Ferrimicrobium sp.: one gene and its partner. The protein of the gene in region 1 binds, or shares a complex with, the protein of each later gene. Links are inferred from orthologs where the notes say so. Each region holds a gene or a part of one and is shown on either strand. Other genes may lie near its edges. The genes, in order: uvrB and M7Q83_RS07455.

Evidence for each region.
Region 2: the proteins of uvrB (region 1) and M7Q83_RS07455 are in contact, whole or in part, in a crystal structure (PDB 7EGT), measured with the Thermus thermophilus proteins. The link is inferred for Ferrimicrobium sp. from one-to-one orthologs. Residues at the interface, in WP_096411307.1 of Thermus thermophilus: Glu23, Leu25, Arg26, Asp27, Gly28, Glu29, Arg30, Phe31, Arg55, Glu326, Asp327, Phe328, Glu379, Ser382, Gln383, His398, Gly400, Arg401; in WP_096412145.1 of Thermus thermophilus: His654, Arg656, Phe657, Gln666, Asp668, Glu669, Lys680, Arg681, Leu682, Ser683, Lys685, Tyr686, Ala687.

The regions. Positions count from the first base shown.
Region 1 is NZ_DAHXOI010000005.1:183,991-188,831, reverse strand. What follows is about bases 1,535-4,467. They hold uvrB (excinuclease ABC subunit UvrB), read left to right. Parts: upstream 1,535-1,974; coding sequence 1,975-3,960; downstream 3,961-4,467. Other genes in these bases: M7Q83_RS05410 (PspA/IM30 family protein), read right to left, coding at 4,082-4,467; M7Q83_RS05420 (dienelactone hydrolase family protein), read right to left, coding at 1,535-1,699. In the rest of the region: M7Q83_RS05430 (choice-of-anchor A family protein), read right to left, coding at 1-518; M7Q83_RS05425 (DUF6295 family protein), read right to left, coding at 678-947; more of M7Q83_RS05420, read right to left, coding at 953-1,534; more of M7Q83_RS05410, read right to left, coding at 4,468-4,841. UniProt on the Escherichia coli protein: The UvrABC repair system catalyzes the recognition and processing of DNA lesions. A damage recognition complex composed of 2 UvrA and 2 UvrB subunits scans DNA for abnormalities.
Region 2 is NZ_DAHXOI010000008.1:93,543-97,383, forward strand. What follows is about bases 943-3,841. They hold M7Q83_RS07455 (UvrD-helicase domain-containing protein), read left to right. Parts: upstream 943-1,267; coding sequence 1,268-3,415; downstream 3,416-3,841. Other genes in these bases: guaA (glutamine-hydrolyzing GMP synthase), read left to right, coding at 943-1,264; M7Q83_RS07460 (glycosyltransferase family 2 protein), read left to right, coding at 3,767-3,841. In the rest of the region: more of guaA, read left to right, coding at 1-942. UniProt on the Escherichia coli protein: A helicase with DNA-dependent ATPase activity. Unwinds DNA duplexes with 3'-5' polarity. Translocates on single-stranded DNA with 3'-5' polarity. Initiates unwinding more efficiently from a nicked substrate than double-stranded DNA.

The DNA of each region.
Region 1 (4,841 bases):
TGTGTGGCACGTTGAGAGAGGTTGAGCAGCACGGTCGCGGTGCGAGGGGCGTCGATGAAGACCGTAAATGGTTTCGCGGGAAGGGTAGAGAGATCGACGATATCGAGGGCACCATTGGTGCCGGTGATCTGTACGCCATTGGGTACTGAGTGGATCGTGGTGTTGGGTGTGAGCTGCGCCCACCGGTTTGCATCCATGCGCAGGACTTGTTCCATGAGTCCAAATGCCAGAGGTGTGGCGCCGCAGGAATCGCTGGTGCAGACCGTTTTGGCCTTCAATAGGCGCGGCGTTGCTCGCTGAATGGTGTGCGAAACGGCGATCGTCCCTGTAACAGTGCCGTCAATGGAGGCCGTAGAGGCGACGAAGGTGCCCCAGGGGAAGGGCTGTCGGGTGCCAAAGCTCGGCGCGCTGGCTACTGCCAGTTGTGCAGAACGCGACGGTCGGGGCGTGGTCGGGGCGTGGCCCATAGCGAGGGCCGCCATGGTGATGAGTGGCACGGCGAGCAACGATCGAATCATCTAAACCATCCTTGGGTCCAAGCACCACCGGTGCTTCTGCTATGAAGACTCAAGGAAGTTTAGACGAAAACCAAGTTATTCGCGCATTGGTGTTAAGATAATCTATAAAACGGCCGATAATAGCTACGCTTAGGAACTACCTGCGCTCACAGTGACGAATCAACCCTCGTCGAGCAAACCCTCTGGTGCTTGTGCAATCATCGTGAGAATAGCCTCGGCGAGTTCTTTCGCTGAGCGTGGAGAGAGTTCGAGGGCGGCACTGCGTTTTGGATTATCTTGGTCGGCAAAAAGATCGATGTTGAGCGAGTGGGTTGCAGGGAAGGCAACGGGGTGGTCGAGATAGACCGAGACGGTCTTGACCCGTTCCCAAGCGGAGCCACTCTTTGCGTTGCCGACGAGGTCGAGCGTGGCCGTGGTGTAGGTACACATAGCTGTCATGCCCCTAGGTAGGTATCGAAGAAGCGGAAGATATGCCCCCACGCATCCTTGGCTGCCTCGGGTCGGTAGGAGGGTGCCGCGGTGTTAAAGAACGCATGACCTGCACCATCGTAACGATGGAATTCATGTGGCTTGTTGAGCTCGGTTAGCTCCGCATCTAGCGCGTTGACCTCCTCGGGGCCAGGATAGGAGTCATCATTGCCAAAGAGCCCGAGCACAGGACCAGTAAGCTTGCTTGCACGATCGATGACGGCACTGACCTTCATCGGTGATTCGCTTGGAGGTTGATTGACGACGAACGCACCGTAACAGTCCACCACGGCATCGAAGGGAAGTTCGCAGCCAGCCAGGAATGCTTGACGGCCCCCGGAACAGTAGCCGATGACGGCACTTTTGCCATTGGCTGCGGGTTGATGGAGAAGGTACTCTCGTGCACCTCCTACATCGCCAAGGAGACGTGCATCAGGCACCCCACCCTGCGCGCGTGCGATGGCAGCGGCATCATCGGGCGCAGCTGTCGGTGCCTCGCGAAAGTAGAGATTTGGCATCAGTGCCCCATAACCGTGACGGGCAAAACGAAGTGCGATCTCCTTGGTCGCCTCATCGTAGCCAGGCATATGGTGGATGACCACCACAGAACCTCTCGCGGTCCGTCCTAATGGACGAGCGTAGAATCCTTCAATCCATTCAGCATTGGCACCCTGAAAGGCGATCTCTTCTCCAAGTACGGCATGATCTGTCATGGAACCTCCAAGTCGGGTCGCATGCTCATTGGGATGAGCGGTGTAAGTCGGTAGTTGCGATGCGCAACTACCGACCACCTTAACCGCTGGTGGTGCACAAATCGTCAGATTGCGCAGGATCCCCCAGTGGTACCGGGCCTTGGAGGGGCTGTGACGGTCATGAACAGTATCTGGACCGTACGGTGACCTGGTCGGGAGGCTGCAGGGATCGAGTAGCGATGGTCGGACACATGGCTGTGTGAACGTTTGAGCCATGACGCGCCTAGGCTGGGTGCGTGCCAGAATTTCAGGTGGTCTCAAACTATGAACCGGCTGGGGATCAACCGAAGGCTATTGCAGAGCTTGCGAAGGGAATCAAGCGTGGCGAGCGGTTCCAGACCCTCCTAGGTATTACCGGTTCGGGTAAGAGTGCGACCATCGCATGGACCATTGAAGCAGTACAGCGTCCAACGTTGATCATCGCGCCTAACAAGTCGCTGGCGGCACAGCTCGCCAACGAATTTCGTGGCTTCTTCCCGCATAATCGGGTGGAGTACTTCGTCTCGTACTACGACTACTACCAACCGGAGGCGTATCTCCCAACGACCGATACCTACATCGAGAAAGATTCGTCGATTAACGATGAGATCGATCGCCTGCGCCACGCCGCCACGTCGGCTCTGCTGACAAGAAGGGACGTCGTCGTCGTCGCATCGGTCTCATGTATCTACGGCCTGGGGTCGCCGGAGGAGTACCAGGGCCAGATTCTTCCGCTCCAGTGTGGCAAGAGTATCTCCCTGCAAACGATTGCGCGATCGCTGGTGGCGATGCAGTATGAGCGTAATGATGTGGAGGTTTCGCGAGGCAAGTTTCGATTGCGTGGGGATACCGTCGAGGTTCATCCAGCGTACGAGGAGTTCGCCATGAGAATCGAGTTCTTTGGCGACGAGATTGAGAGGATCTCAAAGGTAGATCTTCTGACAGGCGAACTGGTCAAAGATCTGGACGAGTTCGTCATTTTTCCCGCTACTCATTACCTCGCGAGCCCAGAACGCCTAAAAGTCGCCATGAATGGCATTGAGGATGAACTCCGTGACCAGCTTGGATACTTTGACCACCAGGGCAAACTCCTTGAGGCACAGCGTCTCAAGATGCGAACTGAGTTCGATCTGGAGATGCTCGGTGAGGTCGGATTCTGTTCGGGAATCGAGAACTATTCTCGTCATCTCGACGGTCGCAAAGCTGGGCAGCCTCCCTACACGCTGTTAGATTATTTCCCCCAGGACTATCTGCTTATCATCGATGAGAGTCATGTTACCGTGCCCCAGCTCCGTGGCCAATACGCCGGTGACCGTTCCCGCAAGGAGACCCTTGTGGAACACGGCTTCCGCCTACCATCGGCGATGGACAATCGTCCACTACGTTTTGACGAGTTCTATGAGCGTATCAACCAGGCCATCTTCCTTTCTGCGACGCCTGCGCCTTACGAGATCTCCCAGTCGTCTTCGGTGGTCGAGCAGATTGTACGACCAACAGGACTGCTCGATCCCGTTGTAGAGGTGCGCCCTACCAAAGGGCAGATTGACGATCTCCTCAGAGAGATCCATCGTAGGGTTGAGGTCAACGAGCGCGTCTTGGTGACGACGCTGACAAAGAAGATGGCCGAGGACCTGACGGATTATTTCGAGGGACTTGGGGTACGCGTACGTTACCTGCACTCGAATGTTGAGACGCTGGATCGCATTGAACTGATCCGTGATCTTCGCCTTGGGGAGTTTGATGTGCTTGTTGGCATCAACCTGTTGCGGGAGGGTCTCGATCTCCCGGAGGTCTCGCTGGTGGCCATTCTCGACGCTGACAAGGAAGGGTTTCTGCGCTCCGAGACCTCGCTGGTACAGACGATCGGGCGTGCGGCGCGTAATAGTCATGGCACCGTCTTGCTCTACGGGGACAAGGTGACGCGATCAATGGAGTATGCAATCTCCGAGACCGCGCGACGGCGTGCAGTCCAGGAGCACTATAACGAGATTCGTGGGATTACTCCAACAACAGTAACAGCGCGCCTCGGAGACCTTATGGGTGACGAACACTCCCCTTCACGGGTCCCCAAACTGCGACGGTCAAAGGTGGGCGAACGCTACGCTCACCTGGCCCCTGAACAGCTCCAGGAGGTCATCAGTGCGTTGAGCGTCGAGATGGAGGCCTGCGCCACTGAGCTCCGTTTTGAGGAGGCGGCAAAACTGCGCGATGACATCAAAGAACTCAGCCGACTGCTCTCATAGAGAACAGAACTCATAGAGAACAGGGCGGAACAGGCCGGTGCACACTTAAGGTACGTCCCGACCAGCAGATCACCGCACCAATCTGGCGCGGTTCGACGAGTCGCGGACTACAAGACTGAGGTCAGCTCTCCGTTGCCTCGGCAGTGGTACCCGCCCCATTAGTGGCAGCGCCGGTAGTAGTCGGCGCCGTTGCGTCTGGCGCCGTTGCGTCTTGTATTGTAGCTGGTGCATCAAAGAAGAGTTTCTTCGCTTCGTCGAGAGTCATATCTGGACTTGGCAGGACGATGTCGGCCTTGGTGGTGTCCGTCTCCTCCAAGGCTGTGCCGTTGGTTGAGACGAGAAGCCCAAGCTGCTTGACCAGTTGTGCAAAAGATTCAGCGTCGTTCTTGTCAACCGCCATCTCCAACGCTGCGTCGAGCCCATCGAGGGCTGGTCGAATGGAGTTCGGAATGCGGAAACGGTTCTGGCCGAGTACCCGAACCACAAAGGAGTCACCGGCCACCGGTGCTGGGCTAGCTGCTGCGTCGGTGGTAGTTGTGTCCGCTGCATGGAGCTCCTTGGTGTCGCTCGTGTTCGTCGGTGCCCCAAGACTCGCTGGCTGAGCTGGGCCGTTGAGCTCTGCTTTCATTGCGGCAAGTTGCAGATCTACGTCATTTGCAGAGGACTTCTGAGCGAGAGCTGCTTCGATATCATCGCCATGTCCGCCAAGTGACGGGGAGTCGAGCACGCCGGAGTTCGCTAGCTCGCCGACGGCTGCAGCCCGCGACTGCATCTGCGAGATCTTATCTTGGGCGCGATCCATCATCATGTTGACGTCTGTCATCTGATCTGAGAGTCCGGTGAGGTTCTCAAGCGCCGAAGAGGATGCCTTGGCAGCGGTG
Region 2 (3,841 bases), on another replicon or contig:
CGGGCGTGTGGAACGGACACCAGCCGGTGAGTATGGGCGCACTACTATTGCACAGCTCTCACCGGGTGTTGGTACGCTTTTGGCGGACCTTCCGGACTCCTTTGCATCCTGGATGAGCCATCAAGATACCATGGTCCTACCGCCAAGTGGTGCGATCGTCACGGCCTCGACGGCACACTCATCAGTTGCGTGTTTTGAGGATTCCACGCGCGCCCGCTATGGTGTACAGTTTCACCCTGAGGTCTCCCACGGAGAGCATGGGCGTGAGGTACTCAGTAATTTTCTCTTCCGGGCTGCAAGGCTTGAGCCGAAATGGACCAACTTCTCGATTATCGAGGAGTCGATCTCACAAATCCGTAGCCAGGTCGGGGATCGCAATGTGCTGTGCGCACTCTCAGGTGGAGTTGATTCCACCGTTGCCGCTGTGCTGACCCATGAAGCTGTCGGCGACCAGCTAACGTGTGTCTTTGTCGATACTGGGTTGCTGCGTGAGGGTGAGGCCGATCAGGTGGTCGCCCTCTTTTCCTCTCAATTCCACATCAAACTCGTGGTAGTCGATGCTGCACAACGCTTTCTGTCGGCATTGGCTGGCGTGTTGGATCCCGAGCTCAAACGCAAGACGATCGGGAATCTCTTTATTCGCACGTTTGAGGAGGCGTCCCTCGATATCGATGCTGGAGGGTTTCTCGTCCAGGGAACGCTCTATCCCGATGTCATCGAATCAGGGAACGGTTCCGCCGCGCTCATCAAGAGCCATCACAATGTTGGCGGGCTGCCAAGCGACATGACATTTTCCCTGGTCGAGCCGTTACGGTTTCTCTTCAAAGATGAGGTCCGCGCTATCGGTGTCGAGCTTGGTATTCCCGAAGAGGTCGTCTGGCGACAGCCCTTCCCTGGCCCAGGACTCGCCGTGCGCATTGTTGGAGAGGTCACCGCGGAGGCTGTCGCCCGGGTGCGGGCAGCGGATAGGATCGTCCGCGAGGAGATCCTGCACGCGGGGCTTGGCCGATCCATGTGGCAGTATTTCGCCGTGTTGGCTCCCTCGTTGCGTAGCGTAGGAGTCTCTGGTGATGAACGAACCTACGATGCGCCCATTATCGTACGTGCTGTTGACTCCGACGATGCCATGACGGCCGACTGGGCTCGCCTTCCCTATGAGGTCTTAGATGTGATTGCGCATCGGATCGTAGGTGAGGTGGATGGAGTCAATCGGGTGGTCTATGACATCACCTCAAAACCACCGGGAACGATTGAGTGGGAGTAGCTTTTGACGGCTGAGGCTAGCCGACAGGTCTTAGAGGGTCTGAACGATCGTCAACGAGAGGCGGTCTCAACCCTGGATGGTCCTGTTCTTGTTGTGGCTGGCGCCGGTTCAGGCAAGACGCGGGTACTGACTCGCCGGGTGGTCTATCTCCTCGAGCATGGCATCGCTCCGAATGAGATCCTAGCGATCACGTTCACCAATAAGGCAGCTCGCGAGATGGCTGAACGCGTCCATGAGCTGGTGAGCATCGAGGCCTCGCAGGCGCTGTGGATATCGACCTTCCACTCTGCTTGTAGTCGAATCTTGCGTGTGCACCCAGAGCTTGGTCGACTCCGATCAGGTTTCACCATCTATGACGCCGATGACGCGAGACGTCTGCTCGAGCGTACGATTCGTAGCTTAGAACTTGACACCAAACGTTTCCCCGCACGGGCCGTTATGGCCAAGATCAGCTCAGCTAAGGCCGATCTGATCGGACCTCGCGAGATGGCGGTTGATGCGGTGGGGGCCTACGACCGTTTGGTGGCAACCCTCTATCAGGCATATGAAGACGCGCTTATCGCCAACAATGCGGTTGACTTCGACAATCTTGTCAACTTAGTCGTGACCGGACTTCGCGAACATCCGGGAGTGCGTGAGTACTATCAACGTCGGTTTCGTTACCTGTTAGTTGATGAATACCAGGATACCAATCGGGCCCAGAATGAGCTCATCTCCATTCTGGCCGAGCCCGAGAAGAATATCTTTGTCGTCGGTGACTCGGATCAGTCGATCTATGGCTTCCGTGGAGCGGATCTTGGCAATATCATCGGTTTCTCGGAGCGTCTTCCGGCGACCCGTACGATCGCACTCGAACAGAACTATCGTTCGACAAACGCCATTCTCGAACTCGCCAACACCCTGATCACGCACAATGCTCTCCGGCACGACAAAACACTTTGGTCAGAACTTGGGCAGGGAGAACTACCACTCTATTTTGTGGCCCAGGACGACCGCCAGGAGGCGGAGTTTGTGGTGTCCCAGCTCGTGGCGCTGCTCTCCAGTGGATCCAGCCTCCGTGACATTGCGGTGATCTACCGCACGAATGCGCAAAGCCGAGTCCTTGAAGAGGAGCTCTCGAAGGCTGGCATTCCCTACCGCGTGGTCGGCGGGGTGCGTTTCTACGATCGTCGCGAGATTCGTGATATCTTGGCCTATCTACGTATTTTGGTGAATCCAGATGACGACGTAGCGCTCTTGCGGGTGATTAACACCCCACATCGGGGTATTGGAGCCGGCACCCAAGAACAGCTTGCGACTGCAGCCCGTACCCGAAACGTCTCAATGCTGCATGCCTTGGAACTCTTCTCTGCCGATGAGCTCGGGCTCTCTTCGAGGGCCGCCAAGGCGCTGACGCACTTCATGGAGTTGCTCACCTATCTTCGCCAGCAGGTCCAAGAGGGGGCTCTCGCACCGCTTGTGCTTGACGAGGTGATTGAACGTACCGAGTACGTCGACCTGATCAACGAGGAGGATCCACTCACGGCCGAGGGAAGGCTCGAGAACTTGGCGGAGCTGCGCCGAGTCGCTGGGGAGGCTGACTCGCTCGAGGCCTTCTTGGAGCAGACCGCGCTCTTTAGCGCGATCGACGCCGATCTCGATCAATCGAGTATGACCCTCATGACCGTGCATATGGCCAAGGGACTTGAGTTCCCAATCGTCTTTGTCGTAGGACTTGAGGAGGGGATCTTCCCTCATATGCGATCGTTAACCTCTCCTAGTCAGATCGAGGAGGAACGGCGCCTGCTCTACGTTGCGGTGACCCGGGCGAAGGAACGCCTCATGATCTCCTCTGCGCGCCGACGGAGTTTTCAAGGGAGCGTGATCTACAATCCAGAGAGTCGCTTTATCACGGATCTGCCTGATGGTGTCTATCGACGTTTGGAGTCGCTGGAGTACTCCTCCCTTCCTCTACCAGAGCCTCGGCAACCACAACGGTCTGGACAGCCAGCGCCGTATCGAGTTGGAGACAGGGTCTTTCATGTCCGTTACGGTGAGGGAGAAGTGCGGGCGATTCGGGAACGCTCGGTCGATCGTGAAGTCGTCGTCTACTTCGATGCCGCAGGTGAGCGAGTCTTTTTCGGATCGATGGCCAAGCTAAAGTTGGTGTAAGCTCCAAACCGAGGATCTGAGTCCTACCGCAGTGACGGGCTGGGTCTCCGAGGCGCACGCATCGCTGCTGCTTTGGTCTCGTGCATAGCCGACCAATGCGTGGCCAAGGACTCTCCAATGGGGGGTCTCTCTTCGCGCCCATCCCTTGGAATCTGCTTTAGTACCACTAAACGGCGCCGATAGGGTGAGGACAGACAAGGTAGGCCAATAGTAGGTGCCACCGGGTGGCAGGAATCTACGTGTCATGGTATCTCCTCGGCTAGAGGAAGACGAGGCTTCATCTACTTTCCGGTGAGGCGTCGACATGAACGAGGTCCTGTCTTCACGTGGCCGGATGCAGGAGCAGATGGCATGAGTGCAGGACGTACTTACCGTGTACTTGGGAGATTGTGCGGTGTCGATGTGAGCAATAACATCGCCAGGATC